2 regions of the Peribacillus sp. R9-11 genome follow, and region 2 is predicted to be linked to the other one. Evidence: riboswitches for the same ligand, from Rfam matches in the RefSeq annotation. Region 2 holds a riboswitch; the other holds the start of a gene.
What was found. A riboswitch is a leader RNA that binds a small molecule or an ion and turns the genes downstream of it on or off. The one in region 2 is predicted to bind lysine.
Positions count from the first base shown of each region.

Region 1: linked by a shared signal. The riboswitch ahead of RE409_RS20390 (aspartate kinase) and the one ahead of RE409_RS25560 (amino acid permease) in region 2 are both predicted to bind lysine.

Region 1 covers NZ_CP133763.1:4,177,933-4,190,675, forward strand. The annotation lists gene RE409_RS20325 (GerMN domain-containing protein) at 1-359, opposite strand, end outside; partial or broken gene RE409_RS20330 (dihydrofolate reductase family protein) at 422-946, opposite strand; gene racE (glutamate racemase) at 992-1,795, opposite strand; gene RE409_RS20340 (MarR family winged helix-turn-helix transcriptional regulator) at 1,806-2,249, opposite strand; gene RE409_RS20345 (helix-turn-helix domain-containing protein) at 2,476-2,700, opposite strand; gene RE409_RS20350 (acyl-CoA thioesterase) at 2,823-3,287, opposite strand; gene RE409_RS20355 (hypothetical protein) at 3,881-4,075, shown strand; gene RE409_RS20360 (SMI1/KNR4 family protein) at 4,128-4,676, opposite strand; gene RE409_RS20365 (HNH endonuclease signature motif containing protein) at 4,700-5,224, opposite strand; gene sdhB (succinate dehydrogenase iron-sulfur subunit) at 5,390-6,163, opposite strand; gene sdhA (succinate dehydrogenase flavoprotein subunit) at 6,181-7,932, opposite strand; gene RE409_RS20380 (succinate dehydrogenase cytochrome b558 subunit) at 8,003-8,611, opposite strand; gene RE409_RS20385 (YslB family protein) at 8,993-9,451, shown strand; gene RE409_RS20390 (aspartate kinase) at 9,514-10,746, opposite strand; lysine riboswitch at 10,837-11,013, opposite strand; gene uvrC (excinuclease ABC subunit UvrC) at 11,075-12,743, opposite strand, start outside.
Region 2 covers NZ_CP133763.1:5,232,246-5,244,988, reverse strand. The annotation lists gene RE409_RS25575 (Ger(x)C family spore germination protein) at 1-387, shown strand, start outside; gene RE409_RS25570 (glycoside hydrolase family 13 protein) at 521-2,203, shown strand; partial or broken gene RE409_RS25565 (helix-turn-helix domain-containing protein) at 2,363-2,716, opposite strand; gene RE409_RS25560 (amino acid permease) at 2,921-4,372, opposite strand; lysine riboswitch at 4,469-4,649, opposite strand; gene RE409_RS25555 (LacI family DNA-binding transcriptional regulator) at 4,929-5,891, opposite strand; gene RE409_RS25550 (hypothetical protein) at 6,157-6,459, opposite strand; gene RE409_RS25545 (helix-turn-helix transcriptional regulator) at 6,459-6,659, opposite strand; gene RE409_RS25540 (metal ABC transporter solute-binding protein, Zn/Mn family) at 6,944-7,867, shown strand; gene RE409_RS25535 (metal ABC transporter ATP-binding protein) at 7,880-8,635, shown strand; gene RE409_RS25530 (metal ABC transporter permease) at 8,643-9,569, shown strand; gene RE409_RS25525 (metal ABC transporter permease) at 9,566-10,447, shown strand; gene rodA (rod shape-determining protein RodA) at 10,595-11,767, shown strand; gene RE409_RS25515 (spore coat protein) at 11,892-12,227, opposite strand; gene RE409_RS25510 (hypothetical protein) at 12,240-12,518, opposite strand; gene RE409_RS25505 (proline dehydrogenase) at 12,675-12,743, shown strand, end outside.

The sequences.
Region 1 (12,743 bases), 1.1 Mb from region 2:
AACCCATTGGGAAGCTTATCTGTAACTGGTCCATTATCCACGAGGTAGTCAAGGGCCTGTTTTGCGACGGCTTCCGATTTAGGAAGTTCCATTGTCTGTGGAACCACATATCCACTTTTATCAATTAAATACAACTCGGTCTTCACTGTTGCTGTTTCACCAGCAGTCTCTTCCCCATCTGTTGCCGGCTGTTGCTCCCCGTTGGACTCTTTTAATGAAGATTCATCCTCGACTAATGAAACATCCTTAGGCGGGTCAATCTCCTTTTTCTCTTCACCCCCAAATAATCCACATCCGGAAAGAAAAAAAGAAGATGCCAGAATGGTCACAGCCATTGTTACTTTTGATTTATTGGACATAAAATCACTCCTAGGACAGTTTGTACTCCTATTTATACGAGCCCTAAGGGAAAATAGACCAATTATTTTTCTCTCTGATCATGCAGCTGAGCAATCTGGCCGTACCGTTGTATGTTTGTCAGTTTTAATTTGACTTCAGGATTTCCTGCTTGAAACAAAGAAATCCCTTTACCTAATACTGTAGGAATAATAGAAAGAATCATTTCATCCACCAGCTGTTTTCTCATGAACTCACTAACTAACTCCGCACCACCGACTAGCCAAATCCTTGAGTCACCCTTTAGATTTCCGATGAAATCTTCCACATCTTCATTTACAAATTCCAGGTGCTCGTCTTTACCTTTCGCGCACTTCTAGAAAAGACGTAGCAGGTTTTATCTTGATAAGGAAATTCTTCTGCTAGTGTATATCTGTTGATACGTTTTGTTTCCCATGATCACCGTATCAATATTTTTAAAGAAATCGCCGTATCCATTATCCCCTGCACCTTCTGTCTCTTCAAGCCAATCTATGCTTCCATCCTCTCTTGCTATATATCCATCCATGCTTGTAGCTATATACATAACGATATGCTTTTGTGATACCATTTTTTTTGCTCCTTTCCACAAAAAAAAGACCTCCAAATGGAAGTCTTATAGGTGGTCAATTTTAATTGTTTCTATTGCATTGATATGAATACCGAGCCAACTCGATGCGATTGACCCAAACATATCTCTTGAACCAGTTGTGTAAAAACGATGAACCGGACGCTGCTTGCTTTTATTGATTAATCGATAGTAATCCAAAATAACACTTGCCTCACGGGCTGTCTCTTCCCCAGAGGAAATGACTTGTACTTTATCTCCCATATACTCTGAGATTACAGGCCCTAACAGCGGATAATGGGTACAGCCAAGGATTAATGTATCGATTTTCGTTTTCTTTAACGGGTTTAAAGTTTGAGCCACAACCCTATTCACGATTTTCCCTTGAAACTCTCCGCTTTCTACGATGGGGACAAATTTTGGACAAGCTAAACTATCCACTTTCACATCCGAATTGATGGAGGCAAGAGCGTCGTCATAGGCCTTGCTTTTCACTGTACCTTCTGTGCCAATTACTCCAATATGTAGAGAATTAGAAACCTTCAATGCCGCCCTTGCCCCTGGATGAATAACACCCAATACAGGAATCGGAAGTATCGCTCTAATTTCATCGAGCACCGCTGCAGTCGCAGTATTGCAGGCAATGATTAACATTTTAATATCCTTCTTCAATAAGAACCTTGTCATTTGCCAAGTGAAGGTTTGGACATCTTTTTTCGACCTTGGTCCATAAGGGCATCTTGCGGTATCGCCCAAGTAAATTATATTTTCATTTGGTAGCTGGCGCATGACTTCTTTAGCCACTGTCAAACCACCTACCCCCGAATCAATGATTCCTATTGGTTGTTTCAAAAATCTCGCCTCATTTTTCTTTCATTTCTTGATGTAGTTTTGCTAAAGTCCCACTTAGGGAAACGATATCGGATTCGCTGAAATTGACTAAAACGCCACTCAAGTACTGCTGCCGTTTGTTGATCACTTCTTCGATAATCCGTTCGCCTTCTTCAAGAAGGTGAATGCGAACCACACGCCGGTCTTTCTCATCCTTGACGCGCTGAACAAGCTGATGTTTCTCCATGCGGTCAATCAGTTCCGTCGTTGTGCTAAAGGCAAGAAACATCTTCGTAGACAATTCGCCAATCGTCATGTCGCCCGCTTCAAAAAGCCATTGCAAAGCCAGAAACTGAGGAATAGTAATTTTATAATCACTAAGAATTTCCCGTCCCCTTTGCTTAAGCCATGACGAAACATAGCGCAATTCCCTTTCGATCTCGACCACATGTGCAGCCTGATTCTCTTCACCCATACACCCAGCTCCCCACTTCATGAAACTTATCATACTACCATTTTGGGGGAAAGTGAAATAAATTTCAAGATAGATTATCTAAAGGATATAATGAAACCCCCTCCATTAAAATAAGCAGCATCTAAAGAAGTCAACACAATGAGAAATTATCTCAGACTTCCTTAAATGCTGCCAATGAATGGGAGAGAAAAAATATATAAGGCTTACGTATTAATGAGTCAACACATTAAAGCTTAAGTTCTCCCATACGAAGGAGTTCTATAACTGCCTGCGAACGTCCTTTGACTCCAAGCTTCTGCATCGCATTTGAAATATGGTTTCGAACTGTTTTTTCGCTAATAAACAATTCACCTGCGATTTCTTTTGTTGTTTTATCTTGTACTAGTAACTCAAATACTTCTTTTTCTCTTTTGGTGAGTAGTGGCTTATGAGTGAATTCGTTCTCCTTCAAGTAATGTTACCCTCCTTGCCTTCACCAGCATAAAACCCGGAGTGGGTGTCTATTTAGTCAAGATATAGTATGTCGGCTGGGGCAAGGGAGTGACTCTTTTACTTGTCTAATTGAAATTTTATTTAAGAATGTTTGACTTTTGTTCGCGCCATACGTTCCTTCATCTCTTCCGGCCAAGGAATCGGATTCCCAGTGGTTTTAGAGACTTGGACAATAGTTCCTCTACCCGTCAAGCAAACCGAACCATCTTGCTTGGTTCCCATGTAATGAATGTCCACAGAAGAATTCACGACACGGGCCGCTTTTACATAGATCATCAATTGATCGTTAAAAAAAACCTGCTGGATATAATCACACTGTAAATCGGCAACAACCGGTATCTCATTGCTTCCATCCGAAGTCCAATCCTTCATAAAACCCATGCTATTAAAATACTCAATTCGTGCTTCCTCAAAATAGGTAAATGGAACCGTATTATTCAAATGACCGAACATATCCGTTTCCGAAAAACGGACCTTAATTTCATGTTTAAAAGAAAAGTCGCTGCCCCATTCTTTTATATTATCGATATATGATATTCTGTTCAATCTGTGCACCCCCTTATAAAATGAATGACTATTCACTCATTTTATAAGAAAAAATAGATAATGGAAAGGATTTTATATTCTCATCCTGTAAATATGATGGATTCGACCACTTAATTGTTGAAGCATACATACACCCAAATAATAGCTTTATTGTATTAGATCCCGGATTGACCGATCACGATATCGTAGAAGAATGCACAGCTGATTTTGCTAATAAGACTATCGTTAACATCTATTACAACCACGATGAACATCTATATCAGATAGAACCTAGATCTGCAAATGAGATAGTTTGGTATCACAGTCGTCCAGATGAATCCAATCAATTCAGCGTACTGAGTGAAATTTGGGATATCGATGATATGATTCCATTTACAAAATTTCAATTAGAAAAATAATACGTATCCGGTTCATAGACAACACATTTGTGTCATTTTTATGGGCCGTTTATTTCTTTACCTCACTCTTTCAACAAAATTGATATTATGTTGAAAGAGTGGATTTCAATATTTATCCCCTCTTTTTCAAAATGTGACACAAAAGTGATGTCTTTCCATGTTATGCTTTTAACAAACAAATAAGGAGCTGTAAACATGATTAGAATATTTGTTGTCATTTTACTTGCTAGCTTAATGCTAATTGGTTGTTCTTCTCAATCGAATGTAAAAACTTCGAATGTAAAGGCATCTAAAGAAGGGTCTGAATATAACGATATCGCAGAGGATATTTATCAAACAAACAAAAACGACAATAAACAAACAGTGATACTTGAAATCGATTCGAAATAATATTCGAAAAAAGAGCGACTGCATTCAATTAGCAATCGCTCTTTTATTTATTTTATCTAGTTCTATAGTAGTTTTCAGCTGTGTATATAGGCCAGCTCCAAAACGGTACACCTTGTGAAATAATGTAGCGGTCTAAGAAGATTTCAAAGTTAAGGTTTAGAGTTTTTATATCTGTAAATTCCAAAATGTTAAGGTAATTTGGATCCCCACCCTTTAGTTTTTCTATATCTAATATTAGATAACAGTCTTCCAATAGGTGTGCGATAGGAATCCCATGTTCACTTATATATTCAACTTCTTGAGTTTCTTTTATTTCATCTAAGTTAAAAAAATGAAGACCGCCCCCTATGTTAACACCGTCGTCATTGACTGATTCATATATTCTTGCCCCATTATGGAGTGTCAAGAACGCCTTGTAGTCTTCAGGAAGCTTGATACCTTGTTCACTTTCAAACTTTTCAACTTCAGTTGTCTTTATTGGAGCGTTAAAAGAACACGAAACGCTATAGACTTCCCCTTCCTCTGCTACTGACTTCATTTGGTCTTTGTTATCCAACAATTTCTTTAATCCGGACAATGTACTTTGTACAAAATGACTCACTTCACTAATCCCTCCAATATCAATTAATAGGAAGCCCACCAAGGATTAACTGTTTTTTGATGGAGATCTCTTGGCAACGGAAATAAATTAGACATCGCATTCGTTCCGCCATATTTTAATGGTAATTCATGATGTATATCAGCATTAGGCCATTTTGGTCCCCAATTTGGATCTCCATATGTTTTAATATACCATGGCATGAATTTATCCTTAAGTTTAGTATCTCTCTTAGTTCGTTTTTCTTCTGGTACTACCGCTATATTAGCTTTTGTCGGAGTCCACATAGTCGTTCTATTGTGTGAATTGTATATTTCAGGATAAGTAACTGTCTTTTTATTAACTAATACCTCTTCTGTTGCTCCATCACTAGTTTTTGTGCCACTACCTGTCCATCCCGCCGTAGTTCTTGAATAGGTTTGGTAAAAATGCGTAGTTTTATTATTGTAAGTCTTAGATGTTTTTTTACCTATTTTTATATCTGCACCTTGCCACTTCGTATCATATTTGGTTTGTTTTTCCGTATTTTTATAAACGAATAAATGACACAATTAATAAGTCTTTAATAAAAAGAACCCCAGATAAAACAATATAAAGATAATATCCCCACCATTAAAATCCGTTATTTCTCACCTTAATTTTAGATGTGAATCTGTTCACACTTTTTTAGACAAAAAAAGAACCTATATCCTAAGATACAGGTTCTTTTCTCATTATTAAACTTCGTCGCTTCCGAAGAAGTTACGGAATTGTTGAATAGTAGTATCACGGTTTAATGCTGCAATCGATGTAGTCAAAGGAATTCCTTTAGGGCAAGACTGCACACAGTTTTGTGAGTTACCGCAGTTTGCAAGGCCCCCATCAGACATAATTGTATTTAAACGTTCAGCTTTGTTCATTGCACCAGTTGGATGTGCATTGAATAAACGAACTTGTGATAATGGTTGTGGTCCCATGAAGTCTGAATTGCTGTTTACGTTCGGACAAGCTTCTAAACATACACCACAAGTCATACATTTAGATAATTCGTAAGCCCATTGACGTTTCTTTTCTGGCATACGTGGTCCTGGTCCAAGATTGTACGTACCATCGATTGGAATCCAAGCTTTTACCTTTTTCAATGAGTCGAACATACGGCTACGGTCGACTTGAAGGTCACGAACAACAGGGAAAGTACGCATTGGAGCAAGACGAACCGGCTGTTCTAATTGGTCAATAAGAGCTGTACAAGATTGTCTAGGTTTACCATTGATAACCATTGAACAAGCACCACATACTTCTTCAAGACAGTTCATGTCCCAAGCGATTGCTGTAGTGTGTTTGCCTTGTACTGTTACTGGATTACGACGAATTTCCATTAGAGCGGAAATTACATTCATATTCGGACGGTACGCTAATTCAAATTCCTCATCATAAGGAGCTGAATCCGGTGTATCTTGACGAGTGATTATAAAACGGACTGTTTTAGTCTCAGATTTAGTTTCAACCATTTTTTTGCTCCCCCTCTTTAATGTTTCGTAGTGTAATCACGTTTACGTGGTGCGATAAGTGATACATCAATATCTTCATAATGGAATTCAGGCGCTTGATCCAAGCCTTTGAATGTCGCCATTGTTGTTTTCATGAATTCCTCATCATTACGTTGTGGGAAATCAGGTTTGTAATGAGCTCCGCGGCTTTCGTCACGGTTTAAAGCACCAATTGTGATTACACGTGCTAATTGCATCATGTTTTGAAGCTGTCTAGTGAAGGCAGCTCCTTGGTTGCTCCATTTAGCAGTGTCATTGATGTTAATTTTCTTGTAACGTTCCATCAACTCAAGAATCTTGTTATCAGTTTCTTTCAACTTGTCATTGTAACGAACTACAGTAACATGCTGTGTCATCCACTCACCAAGTTCTTTGTGTAGAACATACGCGTTTTCATTACCATCAAGAGACATGACATCATTCCATTTTTCTTGTTGTTGTTTTTCGTAACCATCAAACAATGAAGAAGGAATAGACTCTGAAGTTTTATCAAGGCCTTCAATATATTTAACTGCATTCGGTCCAGCAACTGAACCACCATAGATTGCAGAAAGAAGTGAATTCGCACCTAAACGGTTACCGCCATGTTGAGAGTAATCACACTCACCTGCAGCAAATAAACCTTTAATGTTTGTCATTTGGTCATAATCTACCCAAAGTCCGCCCATAGAATAGTGAACTGCAGGGAAGATTTTCATTGGAACTTTACGAGGATCTTCACCCATGAATTTCTCGTAGATTTCAATGATTCCGCCAAGTTTGATATCAAGTTCTTTAGGGTCTTTATGAGAAAGATCCAGGTAAACCATGTTTTCTCCATTAATACCAAGCTTCATGTTCATACATACGTCGAAGATTTCACGAGTAGCGATATCACGAGGTACAAGGTTACCATAAGCAGGGTATTTTTCTTCTAGGAAATACCAAGGTTTTCCGTCTTTATATGTCCAGATACGTCCACCTTCACCACGAGCAGATTCACTCATTAGACGAAGCTTATCATCTCCAGGGATTGCAGTTGGATGAATTTGAATGAATTCACCATTTGCATAATTTACACCTTGTTGATAAACAATGGATGCTGCTGAACCTGTATTAATCATTGAGTTAGTTGATTTACCGAAAATGATTCCAGGACCACCGCTCGCCATGATGACAGCGTCGCCAGGGAATGATTTGATTTCCATTGAAGTCAAGTTCTGTGCTACGATACCGCGTGCTGTTTGGTCGTCATCGATAACAGCTCCAAGGAATTCCCAGCCTTCATATTTCGTTACAAGGCCTTCTACTTCATAACGACGAACCTGCTCGTCCAATGCGTAAAGTAATTGCTGACCAGTTGTTGCACCAGCAAATGCTGTACGGCTATGTTGAGTTCCACCGAAACGACGGAAATCAAGAAGACCTTCCGGAGTACGGTTAAACATTACGCCCATACGGTCAAACATATGGATAATCGATGGTGCTGCTTCGCACATCGCTTTAACCGGTGGTTGGTTAGCTAAGAAATCTCCGCCATAAACTGTATCATCAAAGTGGATATATGGAGAATCCCCTTCACCTTTTGTATTTACTGCCCCATTGATTCCGCCTTGGGCACAAACTGAGTGAGAGCGTTTAACAGGTACTAAAGAAAATAAATCTACCTGTTGTCCCAGCTCTGCTGCTTTGATCGTAGCCATTAAACCAGCTAGACCTCCACCAACGATAATAATTTTACCTTTACCCAATTCTGTCACTCCCTTATTTCCATTAGCAAAGCTATGTTTTTCCTAATACTTATAAATAAACTCTATCTTCTTATACGAAAGCGAAAATTGCGCTAACCCCTACATAAGAAAGAAGAACGAAAACGATCAAAGTAACGTAAGTCATGATTTTTTGCGATTTAGGTGAAACTGTTAGACCCCAGCTCACTGCAAATGACCATAATCCATTAGAGAAGTGGAAAATTGTCGAAATGACCCCAACTAAATAAAATGCAATCATAAATGGATTAGAGAAAATCTCTGCCATCATGTCAAAGTCAACCTCTGCACCTAATGCTGCTTGAATTCTAGTTGACCAAACATGCCAAACTAGGAAAATCAACGTAATGATTCCGCTTAGACGTTGTAAAAAGAACATCCAATTCCGGAAAAATCCAAATCTACCCAAATTATTTTTAGCAGTAAACGCGATATAAATCCCGTAAACTGCATGATAAATCAAAGGTAAGAAAATGATGAAGATTTCCAAGAAATAACGAAACGGTATGCTTTCTAAGAAATGTGCTGCTGAATTAAATGATTCCGGTCCCTTTGTTGCCATATAGTTGGTAACTAAATGCTCCAACAAAAACAGCCCGATCGGAATAACTCCAAGTAGTGAATGAAGTTTACGATTCCCAAACTCACGATTTTTTGCCACTAAGTGCCCCCCCTTAATTTGTGAAAAATCATGCAAAGATAAACTGGTGGCTACCTTTTATCTCCGCGTGAAAATAAAGTATAGAGTTTGAAACATCCCTATACTTTCTTACAATTATGTGACATGTCCATTTTACTCCTGACTTCTATGTGCGTCAAGAAAACGGATACAAGAATTCTCTTTTTCAGAATAGATTTTATTGGTTAAAATTGTATAATTTTTAATTGTCAAGATTATAACTTGGAGAAATTAGTAATTAATCTATTAATATCCCGGAATAATTTCTCATTTTTTCCCAATTACGATTGAAATAATAAAAAAACAGTATAATTTGCAAAAGAAAAACGTTTATAATAGATTTACAGAAAGAGGCGATAAACTATGAAAAAAAATATTGCTGCAGCGATAGAAGAAGAAGAAATTCAAACAGAAGAATCTCATGTTCCAGCTTTCGGCTACGAATTAATCCGAGAAGTTTTATTGAACGATATTCTCGGAAAAGATTCTAATCAAATTCTCTATTGGGCAGGTAAACAATTAGCGAGAAAATTCCCACTGAATGGCGAACAGGAAGTTGTTGCATTTTTCCAAAATGCAGGCTGGGGCCATCTTGAAATCATAAAGTTTTCGAAAACCGAGATGGAATTATCCTTAACAGGTGAAATAATCAGCCGTCGCTTAGATCTTCATCCTGACTGTCACTTCCAACTTGAAGCCGGTTTCCTTGCCGAGCAGTTTACACTGCAGAAAAAATTCTTAAGTGAATCGACAGAAGAAATCAAACGCCGTGCAAAAAAAGTGACATTTACCATTCAATGGGATCCTAGAGACCCAATCTAATGAGCCTAAAAACAGACTTACCCTTTTTATCGGAAGTCTGTTTTTCATTAGACTCCAAGCAATCAAACAAGCACTTTTGCATGCTGTCCTAATTTAAACGCTTCATGAAGTGCTTCGACTGCCTTCACCATTTCCTTTTCATTGACGACAGTTGAGACTTTAATTTCAGATGTGCTGACCATTTTCACTTGAATACCTGTGTTAGCCATCACTTCAAACATTTCGGCAGCCACTCCCGGATTAGATACCATTCCTGAACCGACGATAGACACTTTGGCCAATCCGCCCTCCGTTTCTATTCTATCGAATGCCAATTGGTCTTTATTTTTTTCTAGCACGTTTAAAACAGCTTCCGTATCTTCACTTTTTATGGAGAAAGAAAGGTTTGTTGTATCCTCTGCTGTCATGCTTTGGATAATAATGTCAACGTTTATCCGGTTTTTTGCAAGTGTCATGAAAATTGTGGATAATGATCCTAGTGATCGGGGCAAACCATTCACTGTGACCCTTGTAATACTGTCTTCAAAAGCAATACCGCGTACAATTAAATTTTCTTCCATAGTTGCTTCCTCCTCAATGGTAGTTCCTGCTTCTTTCTCCATACTCGAACGGACTTCAAGCGGAATCTGGTGGTTTTTCGCATACTCAACAGCTCTTGGATGAAGGACACCCGCCCCTAGATTGGCAAGTTCTAGCATTTCATCGTAAGAAATAGATTGCAGTTTTCGAGCATCTTTTATGTAACGTGGGTCTGTTGTAAATACACCCGTTACATCGGTATAAATATCACATCGGTCCGCATTTAATGCTGCAGCAATAGCCACTGCAGTCGTATCAGACCCGCCCCGCCCTAGTGTCGTGATTTCTCCATTTGCATCATTCCCTTGGAAACCTGCAACGACCACAATTTTCTTTGCCTGAAGCTGAGCTTGAATTCTCGAAGCATCAATGTTTAAAATCCGGGCATTCCCATGAACGGATTCTGTTTGCATGCCAGCCTGCCAGCCGGTGAAAGAAATAGCTTCACGCCCCGCTTCAATTAAAGCCATCGTTAACAGGGAAATCGTGACCTGCTCTCCAGTCGTCAATAACATATCCATTTCCCTCTTGCTTGGATTTTTGGAAATATCTTGAGCCATGTAAACTAATTCATCTGTTGTTTTCCCCATAGCTGAAACAACGACAACTACCTCATTCCCATTCTCTGCTTCCTCGATTACTCGATTGGCAACATTTTTGATTTTCTCGACACTACCGACGGATGTCCCGCCAAATTTTTGAACGATTAATGCCATCCTAATGCACCCTCTTTATCTTTTTTAGGCAATAAAAAAAGCAATGAGAAATATCTCATTGCTGTGATCACGTATTTAATACAGTAAACACAGTGAGATAGCTCTCCAGGGTATACCCCCTGACAATCCGCCATTTATTAAATGTCAGACCAGAAAAACAAGGCATGAGTCTTGTCCTCCTTCGGCGTTATCCCCTTTCAAAACCTTTCATCGAAGCTCATACTTCTCCAGGTTTTTACTCTTGAATTCCGCACCTCTATCAGCACTTTTAAGTTGTCTAGTTGAAAATTCCTTCTTATCATAGCATAGAGAAATGTAGGTAGCAAGATTATTCTTGCAATTTTCTAACGATTCCTTCAGCTACTCCTTTTGGCATGCCTGCCTCTATAATTTGTTCTACCGATGCCTCTTTAATTTTTTTCAATGAACCAAAATGCCTTAACAATTGCTTTCTTCGTTTTTCTCCGACTCCAGGTATATCATCAAGCTGCGAGTGAACCGCATTTTTCCCGCGTAGCTGGCGATGAAACGTAATCGCAAACCGATGCACTTCGTCCTGAATTCTTTGCAACAGATAAAATTCCTGGCTACGCGAATCAAGCGGTACCAGTTCCAGCGGATTGCCAATCATCAATTGCGATGTTCTGTGCTTTTCATCCTTAATGAGACCAGAAAGCGGAATATCAAGACCCAGTTCATTTTCTAAAATATCTCGAACAGCCTCCACATGACCCTTTCCACCATCAATAATGATTAAATCCGGAAGTGGCAGCCCTTCTTTTAAAACTCGTGAATATCTTCTGCGTACAACTTCACGCATCGATTCATAGTCATCGGGTCCCTGGACAGTTTTGATTTTATATTTGCGATACTCTCTTTTTTCCGGCTTACCGTCAATAAACACAACTAAAGCGGAAACCGGATCACTGCCCTGAATGTTCGAGTTATCAAAAGCCTCGATCCGATGCGGGGTATAGATGCCTAATTGCACCCCAAGATTTTCCACCGCATTGATCGTTCTTGCTTCATCCCGTTCAATCAAAGAAAACTTTTCCTGAAGGGCTATGGCAGCATTTTTATTCGCCAATTTAAGCATATCCTTTTTCGATCCCCGTTTTGGATGAATCGTCTTCACGCCAAGCAGCCCTTCAGCCATTTCCGCATCTACTGACTCTGGCAGCAAAATTTCCTTTGGTTTAAAGTGATTGGTAATCTCGTAAAACTGACCTAGGAATGTAAGAAGTTCCTGATCCGGTTCATCATACACTGGAAACAGGGAAACATCCCTTTCTATCAATTTCCCTTGTCGCACAAAAAATACCTGAACACACATCCAGCCTTTATCATAGGCATAGCCAAATACATCACGGTCGATAAAATCAGTCGTCATCATTTTTTGCTTCTCCATCGTGATATCGATGTGGGCAATTTTGTCACGGAACTCCTTTGCCCTTTCGAAATCAAGCTCTTCTGATGCCTCTAACATTTTTTCTGTCAGTTCTTTTTTTATCTCAGTATGGCCGCCGTTTAAAAATCGGTTGATATCATCCACCATTTTTTTATATTCCTGTTCCTCTACATCATACACACATGGAGCCAGGCACTGCCCGAGGTGGTAATAGAGACAAACGCGATCCGGTAGGGTATTGCATTTTCTAAGAGGATAGATGCGGTCGAGTAATTTTTTCGTTTCATTGGCCGCAAAGGCATTCGGATACGGACCGAAATATTTACCTTTATCTTTTTTGACTTTTCTCGTAATGATTAGACGCGGATGCCGTTCAGCAGTCAACTTGATGAATGGATACGTCTTGTCATCCTTCAGCATGATATTATATTTTGGATCATGTTTTTTGATTAAGTTTAACTCTAAAATGAGAGCCTCAATATTTGACGAGGTAACGATGTATTCAAAATCGTCTATCTCATTAACGAGTCGTAACGTTTTCCCATCATGGGAACCGGTGAAATAAGAGCGCACACGGTTTTTTAATACT
Region 2 (12,743 bases):
GAAATAAAATTGAAGGATAATGACTTTATTGATATTAATAACGTTCAATCACATGTCCATTATGATATCTTACATGCAAACCAAGAGCCCAAGGTCAGGATTGAAGTGAAAATAAAGGCAAGTATACTTGAGGTACAAGGGTATGACTTGGGCAAACCACTCGACGTGAAAAATATTGAGAATAAAGCTGAGCAGGCCATTGAAAAAAAACTAAATAAGATGTTAACTATGTTTCAGGAAAATAATATAGATCCAATTGCGATGGGTGATATCGCTAGAAGTAAAACAAGAAATTTTAATCGAAAACATTGGGAGGAAGTATATCCTCATATTCCAATTGATTTGGCTGTAGATATTGAAATGATTCAAACGGGAATCGCAGAATAAGGAAAAAAATCCATAATATAAAAATTCCTTAAATAGATTCGTTAATCAAGAATATTCTGAAGTTTCGCTCTTTATAATAGGTGTATTGATGTAAACATTTATGTCAATTTGCTTAATGAAGGGTGTGGAGGAAATGGACAAAACATGGTGGAAAGAGGCGGTTGTGTATCAGGTGTATCCCAGGAGTTTTATGGATAGCGATGGAGACGGGATAGGGGACCTGAAAGGAATATTGATGAGACTTGATTATTTACAGGAGCTGGGTGTAGATGTGATATGGCTTTCTCCGGTTTACCAATCTCCCAATGATGATAACGGTTATGATATTAGTGATTATCGTTCGATTATGACTGAGTTTGGGACAATGAGTGATTTTGACCGATTATTGAAGGCAGTTCATGAACGTGGAATGAAAATCATGATGGATCTTGTGGTCAATCATACGTCAGATGAACATTCATGGTTCAAGGAATCCCGGTCTTCTAAAGATAATCCGAAGAGGGATTACTATATTTGGAGACCTGGGAAGAATGGAAAGGAGCCAAATAACTGGGAATCCATATTCAAAGGTTCGGCGTGGAAATATGATGAGGCAACGGATGAATATTATTTGCATTTATTCAGTAAAAAACAGCCGGATTTAAATTGGGAACATCCTGAGCTTCGTGAAGAAATTTATAGCATGATGAAATGGTGGCTGGATAAGGGAGTCGATGGCTTCCGAATGGATGTTATTAACTTCCTTTCGAAAGATCAGCGATATTTGGACGGGGATGTCCGGTATGGGAAGCAGCATGGTGATGGAAGTCCATTTTTCATGAATGGTCCGCGCATTCATGAGTTTTTGCAGGAAATTAATCAGCGAGTGCTTTCTGGTTATAACTTGATAACGGTTGGTGAAATGCCTGGTGTATCACCTGATGAAGCTCAATTGTTCACAGGGAAAGAACGTGGTGAGCTACATATGGTCTTTCAATTTGAACATATGGATTTGGGGGGAGGACCAGAAGGGAAATGGAGTAACAAAAAGTGGGAATTGAGTGACTTAAAGCGGATTCTTTCCAAGTGGCAGATTGGTTTAGAGGAGGATGGTTGGAACAGTTTATACTGGAATAACCATGATCAACCGAGAATTGTTTCAAGGTTCGGAGATGATGGGAAGTATCGGGTAGAAAGCGCAAAAATGCTTGCTGTTTGTCTGCATATGCTTCAGGGAACGCCCTATATTTATCAAGGCGAAGAACTGGGTATGACCAACGTTTGCTTTGAAAGAATAGATGAATACCGCGATATTGAAACGCTGAATTCTTATGAGGAACTTGTGAATTCGTGTGGATGGACAGAAGAGCGGATGCTAGAGGCCATTTACGCGCGCAGTCGAGATAATGCGAGGACACCTGTTCAGTGGAATGACTCAAGAAACGCGGGGTTTACAGCGGGAACTCCTTGGATCGGTGTCAATTCTAATTATCCGGAGGTCAATGCAGAAAAAGCCTATAACGATCCGAATTCCATCTTTCATTTTTATAAAAAGCTTATTCAATTACGTAAAAAACATGAAATCGTCGTTTATGGCCGTTACGAACTACTATGGCCTGATGATGAACAAATATTTGCTTATACGAGAACACTTGATGAAGAAAAGCTGCTGGTGTTATGTAATTTCAAAGACTATGAAGCTTCCTATTCCATACCTGAAGGGTTAGATACAATGTCTGCTACACTGTTAATCGGCAATTATGAACAACTGCCGATTGAGGAAATTTCCGTTAAACCTCTGCGACCGTTTGAATGCCGTGTTTATCATTTGAATTGAACTACCCCCCACTTATCGACCTTACGGTCTGATTGAAGTGGGGGATTCCTAAGAACATTAGCCTATCGGCCAATTTTTAATTAGGCTATTCCCGTAGTTCCTACGGTTAGAAGCCTTATGGCTTCATTCATTAGATTGAGTCCTGCGTTAATATCTCGATCGTGGTGACTTGTTTTGCTTTTTATAATATCGACTATAGGAATCTGCTAAATTTTCCACCGATTTCTGTAAGGCGATACTGTCTACTTCTTTCAGGAAAGAATACTCTTTCTTTAAATCTGGAAGTTCTTTGATTGTTGCGTATTTATTCAAAAAAGAACCTTTCCATTCATTAGAGGGTAATTGGCCGTTCTGCTTCATTTCTTCACAAATATACCAGTAGGCATCTTTCTCCTTTTGTTTGCCTAGAAAGAAGTTATAGACAAAACGGGAGCAGCCGATCGTTTTATTGATTAGAACTAGTTGTTCTTTAGTTGGATAGATTCGAAATTTATAAGCTTTGTTTACGACCATTGGTTTCACCCCCTTATAGTTATTATTAACCACAGAACGTGCGTTCGCCAAAAGATTACTTTGGCTTATGCCAACCGCCATTCATCTCTCCCTTACCGTTGGGCTCTCGCCCCTCACACGCTTGAAGAGGGAGTCTTCTGGTGGGAAATGATAAAAAAAGGACCTGATTCCTCTTGAAGAGGAAATCAGGTCCTTTTAAAACGCTTATTTTACTTTAAAATCACATTCCTCAAGTGGGATGATTTTAGTTTTATACTTAATTTTATAGCCGAACCATAGGGCGAAGAATAAGATCAGGCCAATGTAAGAAACAAACATTGAATTCCAATCAATCCCGCTGCTGCTGAAAGCTTGGTAGCCTTGTCCAATGATAATGAAAATACATAAGACGAGCGCGAAAATCGGTCCAGTTGGGAATCCTTTAGCAAGGTATGGTAAAGCATTCAAATCAAGACCTTGAGCTACATAGGCTTTGCGGAATCGATAATGAGCAATCGCAATTCCAACCCATGTGACAAACCCGGCCATACCTGAAGCATTTAATAACCAGATATAAACAACACCGTCCCCAAAAAATGAAGCTAAGAAAGCGAGGCAACCAACTAAAGAAGTCGCGATAAGAGCATTCACTGGTACCCCTCTTTTATCGAGCTTGCCAAGGAATTTCGGAGCTTTTCCGTCGCGGGCCAAATCCCATAGCATACGAGTTGAAGCATACATGCCGGAGTTACCAGCAGAGAGCACAGATGACAATATAACTGCGTTCATGACCGATGCCGCAAACGCAAGACCTGCGCGTTCAAATACAAGTGTAAATGGACTGACGGCAACATCTTCGCTTAATAAACGTGCATCTGTGAACGGAATAATCATTCCAATTACAAAAATCGCAAGGATATAGAATAAAAGGATGCGCCAAAAAACGGACTTGATCGCTTTAGGGATATTTTTCTCCGGATTCTCACTTTCGCCGGCTGTAACTCCAAGTAATTCTGTTCCTTGGAAAGAGAAACCTGCTGCCATGAATACTCCTAGAATTGTGAAGAAGCCTCCATTAAATGGACCTTCTCCCATGGTGAAATTAGAAAAACCAATTGGGTCATTTCCCCCCAGGATTCCGAAAATCATTAGAAATCCAGTGATTAAGAAGATGATAACGGTCACGATCTTGATTAAAGCAAACCAGAATTCAGCTTCGCCAAATCCTTTAACAGACATATAGTTAAAAAGAAACATAATAATTAACGCAACGGCACTCCAGATAATGGACGAGCTGTCCGGGAACCAGAATTTCATAATTAGGACAACGGCAGCCAGTTCAGCTGCAATTGTGATGGCCCAGTTATACCAATAGTTCCAGCCAATCGCGAAGCCGAAAGATGGGTCGACGAATTTGGATGCGTAGACACGGAACGAACCGGCTACTGGCATGAATGCTGCCATTTCTGCAAGACTTGTCATTAAGTAATAAACCATGAAGCCAATGGCTGCGTATGCTGCCAAAGCACCTCCAGGCCCAGCGGTATGGATGGCACCGCCACTTGCTAAAAATAAACCTGTTCCAATCGTTCCACCTAATGAAATCATCATTAAGTGACGTGCTTTCAGGCTCCTTTTCAACTCAGTGGGATTTGATGTTGTTTGTGAATTTGACAATTGATGTTACACTCCTTTTTATTGGAAGGGAACGATATATAAAAAAACAGCAGTCGAAAAAGATCGACGGCTGTTTATAATAAACCCGTTTATCCTTCCGAAGATAGCTCCCCACGTTAATAAAACGTGACAGTGGTGTTCCTATTCGGTAACACCGCCAGCCTAGATATACAAGGACCATATCTAAACTTCGGCAACTTATCCTTTCAAACGGAGTCGTCAATTTTCCTGAATCTCGTCCGTACTACTTTTATAAGCCGCAGCCTCTAACTCATCGGTAAATGAGGAAGTATTCAATTTTCTTATACTAAATATATAAATCGTTGCGTCAACTTCTAGTCAACCTATACGATTTCAATATAAAGTTCAAACAATTACTTCTATGTCAGCAGGTCATTGAGTAAACTTTACTATATTAAAATTATAAAATAATCTTATAGATAGCGCAATGATTATTTTTCAAGGTTATTTTTTCCTAGTTTTTAAATGTATCACTTGAATTTGATGTTTAAATGTTTGTCATTTAAACATCTTTTATTTGGATAATTAAGATAATTCAAATAGTTTTTCGTTTCATAAGAGTATAATCTAATTTTACATGTCTGATAACTTCAGGATTTTCAAATAGATCAACAGCCATTTTGCCAATCCAATCAAGCGGTAAGGAAACGGTTGTGATATCGAGCATCTCACTGAGGCTATCATTATTAAAACCTAGAATGGCCACGTCTTCTGGTACTTTCATTCCGAATTTGTTGGCAGTAAGAATGAATCCGGACGCGGTGTCATCATTAGTAATGATGATAGCCTCTGGTTTATCTATCATAGAATTCCAATCTTGGAACAATTTTTCACCATCTTTGATGTGATAACTGCCTTCAAACAGCCATTCTTTTTTATTTAAAAGATGATACTTATTCATAATATCGTTAAACGCCTTTGTACGAAGGGAGCTGTTTCTGCTCTTTTTTCGCCCGAGGCTGTATCCGATTTTCTTATATCCTTTAGCAACCACGTATTCAAGTGCAGAGGAAAAAGCGGCATAGTGATCAATGCTTATGGACGATAATTCAGCCTGGGCTGTATCTTCACATAAGATAATTGGTCCATATTTTTGATAGTCCAAGAGGACTTTCATTTCTGAAATTCTTGAACAAACGATAATGCCATCGAGTTGCTTCATTTGTAACATATTCAATGCCTGAATTTCTTTTTCTCTTTCATATTGTGTTTGAAAGATGACTATATGATAGCCGATAGCATTGGCTTGTTTTGTAATTCCTTGCACGATTGCTCCGTAATAGGGGTGATTGGTGAATGGAATGATGACGCCGATTAGATTCGTTTTGCCTTTTGAAAGATGAATGGCGTTGATATTTCTCGAATAGTTTAATTGGTCAATGGCCTGTAAAACACTCTTTCTTTTTTCAGGACTAACATATGGGTGATTATTCATTACACGAGACACTGTGGAGACGGACACACCTGCATATTGAGCAATTTCTTTAATATTTGTCATAGGATCACCGTTTTTTCTTTTTTTTTATTGTATCGTATGAAACCCATTTCAGAGCAAGAGGCGAGAATAAGAGAACTAAAGATTTCTTTATTCAGGGTCTTGTTCTGGTATGGGTTTCATCCTTTAAGATTGAAAAAAGTCTTAGAGGAGGAGATTAGGATGGTCCAAACTTTACTCTGTCTGATCGTACTATGCGGTATCGAATTGGGATTAGCTTACTTCGCAGTATATTTGAAGTCGGAAAAATGAATGGAATGTTGACGGCTTATAACTTCGCTTGATAATAAAGAACGAAGATCGCCCATGAGCCCAGATGAATGAACAATAGAATGCCAAGGACAGCTGCAACAGAGAGCTTCACTCCAAAAAGCAATAACAAGAAAAAAAAGCACGTCCCAATAATTGGGAAAAACCAACTGGATGCCCGTGCTCTAGTTCGGATGAGGTCAAATCGTTCATCTAATCCCCGTTGCTTGGCGGCGGCACGGCGTCCCCACCATAATCCAGTCAGTCCGCAAATAATCCCAAGCGTGATTCCTAAAAAGGCCCCCCAGTTAAAATCCTCCATCATAACTCCTCCTCAAATATAAATATATCTTCAATGGCCAGTTGAAACACTTTCGCTAGCTTGTAAGCAAGCTTGATGGAAGGGTCGAATCTTCCTGTTTCTATAGAAATAATCGTCTGTCGGGACACGCCTGTAAGTTCGGACAGCTTTTCTTGTGTAAGTTGATGCGCTTTGCGTAGTTCCCGAATGTTATTTTTCAAATTCTTAAACTCCTTTCAGAAATGTAAAGCTAGCTTTACGTAAAGTATACTTTACAAATTGAAAATGTGTAAATAATTTTCATTCGACAAAATCCTATGATAAAGAATAGTGGTCAAAGATAAAAATGTTGCACTTTTTTAGTACATTTGTGTATAGTATAAAATAAGTTGTGTACGGGAAACTTTTTAGCATTTACGACAATGTGATAGACAGAAAAAAATTTTGAGCTAAATTTTGCGCTTGGTAAACATTTTTAGGAAGATGAAAAAGGGAGGGAATAAGGATGGGGTTTTTAAAAACTATTGGTGGCGTACTTGCTGCTGTGATCATTTTAGCGGGGTGCGGAAATGATACGACTGAACAAGATAAAGGCAATAGCAAGTTAAATGTCGTCGCAACAACGGGGATGATTGGGGACTTGGTTGAGAATATTGGCGGTAAACATGTGGAGGTCACTAGTTTAATGGGACCGGGAGTCGATCCCCATCTTTATAAGGCAACACAGGGTGATGTGAAGACACTGGATTCAGCTGACATGATTTTTTATAACGGCGTGCACCTTGAAGGGAAAATGACAGATATCTTTGAAATGATGAGCAAGGATAAACCGACGATTGCGGTAACGGAGGATTTCAAGGAGGAACAACTTCGTAAAGTAAGTGCAACGGAACATGATCCGCATGTTTGGTTTGATGTAAAGCTCTGGATGGTTGCAGCGGAAGCGGTAAAAAAAGAGTTAATTGCCATTGATCCTGACCATGAAGCAAGTTATCTAGAAAATTATGAAGCTTATGTTCTGCAGTTAAAGGAACTTGATAAATATGTACAGGGTGAAATAAATAAAATACCAGAAGATCAGCGAGTGCTCGTTACGGCACATGATGCATTTGGATATTACGGCAAGTCATATGGATTGGAAGTAAGAGGGCTACAGGGGATTAATACGCTATCGGAATATGGGTCAAAAGATGTGACTGATATGCGGAATTATCTTGTGAAGAATAAAATTAAAGCAATATTCATAGAGTCTAGCGTGCCAAGGAAGGCTATTGAGGCGGTTATTCAAGGAGCTGAAAAGCAAGGTCACAAAGTGAAAATCGGTGGTGAACTATTCTCGGATGCGATGGGGGAAAAAGGCACTGAAGAAGGAACATATATCGGTATGGTCCGTCATAATACAGATACCATTGTTAATGCTTTGAAATAAGGGGGAGAAAGAATGTATCAGGCAGCTCTGAAGGTAGAAAATTTAACGATAGCTTATCATAAAAAACCGGTTGTCGAAGATGTCTCATTTGAGGTGCCAGAAGGGAATCTAATCGGTATCATAGGTCCAAATGGAGCTGGGAAATCCACATTAATAAAGGGGATACTCGAACTGACTCCTAAACTATCCGGGGAAGTCACAATCAGTGGATCTTCCTATAAATCGATGAGGAAGAGTATAGGCTATGTACCACAGAGGGAGTCAGTAGATTGGGATTTCCCAACCAATGCGCTCGATGTCGTGATGATGGGCAGGTATGGTCACCTCGGCTGGTTAAAGCGACCAGGAAAGGCTGAAAGACATAAGGCAATGGAATGCTTGGATAAAGTGGGGATGGTTGAATACGCTAACCGGCAGATAAGCCAGCTCTCAGGCGGGCAACAGCAACGGATTTTTCTAGCTCGTGCTTTAGCACAAGAAGCGGATATTTATTTTATGGATGAACCATTTGTAGGGGTAGATGCAGCAACAGAGAAAGCGATCATTCAATTGCTGATGGAATTGAAGGAAAAAGGCAAGACAGTTCTTGTTGTGCACCATGATTTATCAACAGTAAAGGAATATTTTGATTGGACGATGCTGTTGAATAAAAAGGTTATGAAAATTGGACCGACAAAAGAGGTATTTATCCCCGAATACTTACAGGAAACATACGGGGGCCGCTTAGCGATATTATCAGATGCACAGTCCGGTCTATTATTAAAATGAGGTGTACATGATGAATTTACTGGATATTATTAATGATCCGAATACACGGTGGATTCTGCTTGGCACGATGTTCCTCGGATTAAGCAGTGGAGTCATCGGCAGTTTTGCCTACCTCAGAAAGCAGTCTTTGCTTGGTGACACGCTCGCACATGCGGCATTGCCAGGAATTTGCGTTGCTTTTATATTAACTGGGGTGAAATCTACTTCCTTCTTTCTAATAGGAGCAGCCTTGGCTGGTTTAGTGGCAGTTTTCCTAATCAGCGTACTTACGAGGTACAGTAAGATCAAGCAAGATGCTGCACTCGGAATTGTGTTATCTTCATTCTTTGGTTTTGGAATTGTGTTACTTACGCAAATCCAGCAGAGTGAATATGGAAACCAGAGTGGATTGGATACATTTCTATTTGGGCAGACTGCATCAATGGTCATGTCGGATGTCTATATGATGATGACTGTTTCCTTTATACTCATCTTCACTTGTACCGTGTTTTTTAAGGAATTTAAATTACTGTCCTTCGACCCGGGATTTGCTAAGGGAATAGGTTTACCGGTTGTTTTTCTAGACTATTTCATTATGATGCTGATCGTGGCGGCCGTGGTCATCGGTATTCAAGCAGTAGGAGTTGTATTGATGGCATCTTTACTCATTACTCCGGCTGTTTCTGCTAGGTACTGGACAGAGCGGCTGCATATCATGGTTATCCTGTCTGGAATATTCGGTATGCTGAGCGGTGTATCAGGTACGTTAATCAGTACATCGGTCAATAATTTGCCGACAGGTCCATTAATTGTCTTGTCCGCGACGGTATGGTTTTTCTTTTCCATGCTTTTTGCTCCTAAACGTGGGGTTCTTTCAACTGTATGGAGAAGGCTATCAACGAAAAAGAAATATTCTCTCGAACAGGATAAAAGGAAAGGGAGCCATCCATTATGAATGATTTTTGGATTATCTTAGTCGGGGCACTAGTTGCGGGTTCTTGCAGTGTATTAGGTTGCTTTTTGATAGTCAGAAAAATGACATTGATTGGAGATGCAATCAGTCATTCCGTTTTACCTGGAATCGTATTGGCATTTTTAATAACCGGGACACGTGACTCGGTTCCAATGCTGATCGGGGCAGCGGCACTAGGGTTACTTACAGTATTCTTAATCCAGCTTTTTCAATCTTCAGGCGTTCAGTCTGACGCAGCAATCGGCATTGTGTTTACCTCTCTTTTTGCAACAGGGATTGTACTAGTGAGTTTGTATACGCAACAAATCGATTTTGACCTGGAGCATGTCCTGTATGGAGAAATTGCCTATACTCCATGGAATACGATGACAATTAGCGGATTCGAGGCGGGACCAAAAGCTGTTTGGATTGTTGGCAGTTGTTTTATTCTCAATCTTATTCTGATTTTTCTTTTCTTCAAACAGTTTAAGCTTGTTTCCTTTGATCCATTACTTGCGGCTGCGATGGGAATTCCGGTTTTGTTCTTTCATTATTTACTGATGAGCCTTATTTCGCTAACGACGGTAGCCGCCTTTGATAGTGTAGGTTCAATTTTGGTAGTCGGAATGCTCATTATACCAGCGGCAACAGCCTATTTGCTGTCAGACCGTTTAAGTCGGATGATTTTGGTCAGTATCGGGGTTGGAATACTCAGTTCTATTATCGGTTACTTTTCAGCTACCGTTTTAGATGCCTCGATATCGGGATGCATGGTAGGTGCAGCCGCTCTGTTATTCGGATTGGCATTTCTTTTTTCTCCAAGCCATGGATTAGTCAGTAGATTTTTGAAACGCAGAAGCGCAATGGAATCACATTCTTAGTATCTCCAACTAACAGGCTGCATGCTTATAACTCCATGCAGCCTGTAATCTATTCTGCGATATAGTTGTGATTTTATTTGTTTAAAGTATAATGAATAAGTGTATTAAAAGATGTATCGCAGGAGCCTTTTTAAGGGAGAGTTAAGTATGGAAGAACAAAATAAATTTTCATCACGAATAGATTTTTCTTTGGTCACAATATTGCTGTTGTTATGCGTTGGAAGTTGCTTAGCAATCTATAGTGCCCAAACGACTGGACAGTACGCTGAAAACTTCTTAATTAAACAAATTTTTTGGTATATAGTAGGAATTGGAATCGTATTAGGGTTTATTACTCTAGATTCAGATCAGTTGAAAAAAATTTCTTGGTATGCCTATGGATTCGGATTGTTTTTGCTTTTGTTGCTGATCCTTATGCCGGAAAGCATCGTACCTAAATTAAATGGTGCAAGAAGCTGGTTCAAAATTCCGGGAGTCGGTTCAATTCAGCCATCGGAATTCATGAAGGTTTTCCTGATCCTGGCTTTAGCAAATGTTATATCAAACCATCATCTCAAAAGCACGCTGAAAACGATTCAAACGGATCTATGGTTGCTTGTTAAAATCGGTCTTGTGACGGGTGCTCCGCTTTTGTTAATCATGCAACAGCCGGATTTAGGAACCGCGCTTGTCATACTGTCGATTATGCTTGGAATGGTTTTTATTTCAGGGGTTTCATGGAAAATATTGCTTCCGATAGTCTCAGGAGGAATTGTTGTCGCTTCTACGATTCTATATTTTGTACTTTGGAAGCCAGAACTTCTGGAAAAATACTTGGGAGTAAAATCCTATCAATTCGGCCGCATCTATTCCTGGCTGGATCCTTATAATTATGCGAGCGCTGAAGGTTATCACTTGACCAAGTCTCTGTTAGCTATCGGCTCTGGTCAGACCACAGGAAAGGGAATTGGGTCGAGAGAAGTGTATTTACCTGAGAGTCATTCGGATTTCATCTTCAGTATAATCGGAGAAGAATTTGGTTTTATCGGATCAAGTATCATCATCTCCTTGTTCTTCCTTTTGATCTACCATATAACAAAAACGGGAATGGAAACGAGAAATAACTTCTATACATATATTTGTGTTGGTGTTATCAGCATGTTAACGTTTCATGTTTTTCAGAACATCGGAATGACGGTAGGCCTTTTACCGATTACGGGGATTCCACTTCCATTTATCAGTTATGGAGGAAGCTCGCTAATGGGGAATATGATGGCCATGGGCCTAATATTCAGCATCAGGTATCACTATAAAAAGTATATGTTTTCAACGGATATCTAAATATATAGAGCCGGTCCACGCTTCGCTGTGGGCCGGCTCTTTTAAATGAGGTTGTTGCCACAGCTATTGAGAAAACAAACAAAAGGAACTGAATTATAGTGCATCTCAGCTCATATATATGTCCTTATTGAATGTTTGATCCATATGGGAATTGGTTTTTATAGCCCGAAAACTGTTGATAGGTTTGGCTTAAGCTATTGGATTGAGCCTTTTCTAAACTATACCAGCCTTTTTCGAACATAAGGTTATAAAGCTCACGTTGCATCTCCTGATTTTCTTTCGAAACTGAGAAAATGTCTTGGAATAACGCATGGTTACTCATTTCATGTAGGGCAACAGATAAAGAGTTACAGAAGTACTTCTCCGTTGCAAGCATATCATTAATAAAATCCCGATCATTCATTTGTGGTGTCTTTGCCACAGGAGACTCTGGATTTTGGACTTTGTTTTGGTTGGGCATCAAGAACCCTCCTTACTGGAATTGTTGTTGACTCTGATATTGGTTTGGATTTAAATGATTCAGAATGGTATCGTAATGGCGCTGATGCATTAGTCCACAGCGGTTTAACGCATCAATAATTTGTGGATCTTTACATTGAGCCGCAAAAAAATGTGCCTTTTTAATCGCAATCAGGTTCCATGCAAGCATATCAGATAAGTATAAACTGTCTTTTACAGAAACCATTTCCGGCGGTTGTTTCATGAAGCCGGTGGACTGTTGTTGGCTGTTAAATGAATTTTGTTGTTCCATCAGTCTACCTCCTTAAGTGTTATCTAAACGACTTTAATTTTCCCATTAACAATTTTTTTATTCTTGATGTTTGGATATCTGGAATTTGAATTAAATGGTAAAATATTCTTATGAAATACATCTATTTTCCGAAGAAAAGATACGGAGGGAATGCAGATGGAACAAATATTAAGAAATCTATTTCTTTTTCTATCAAAGAACAAAAATATGACAAAGGCAGCGAAA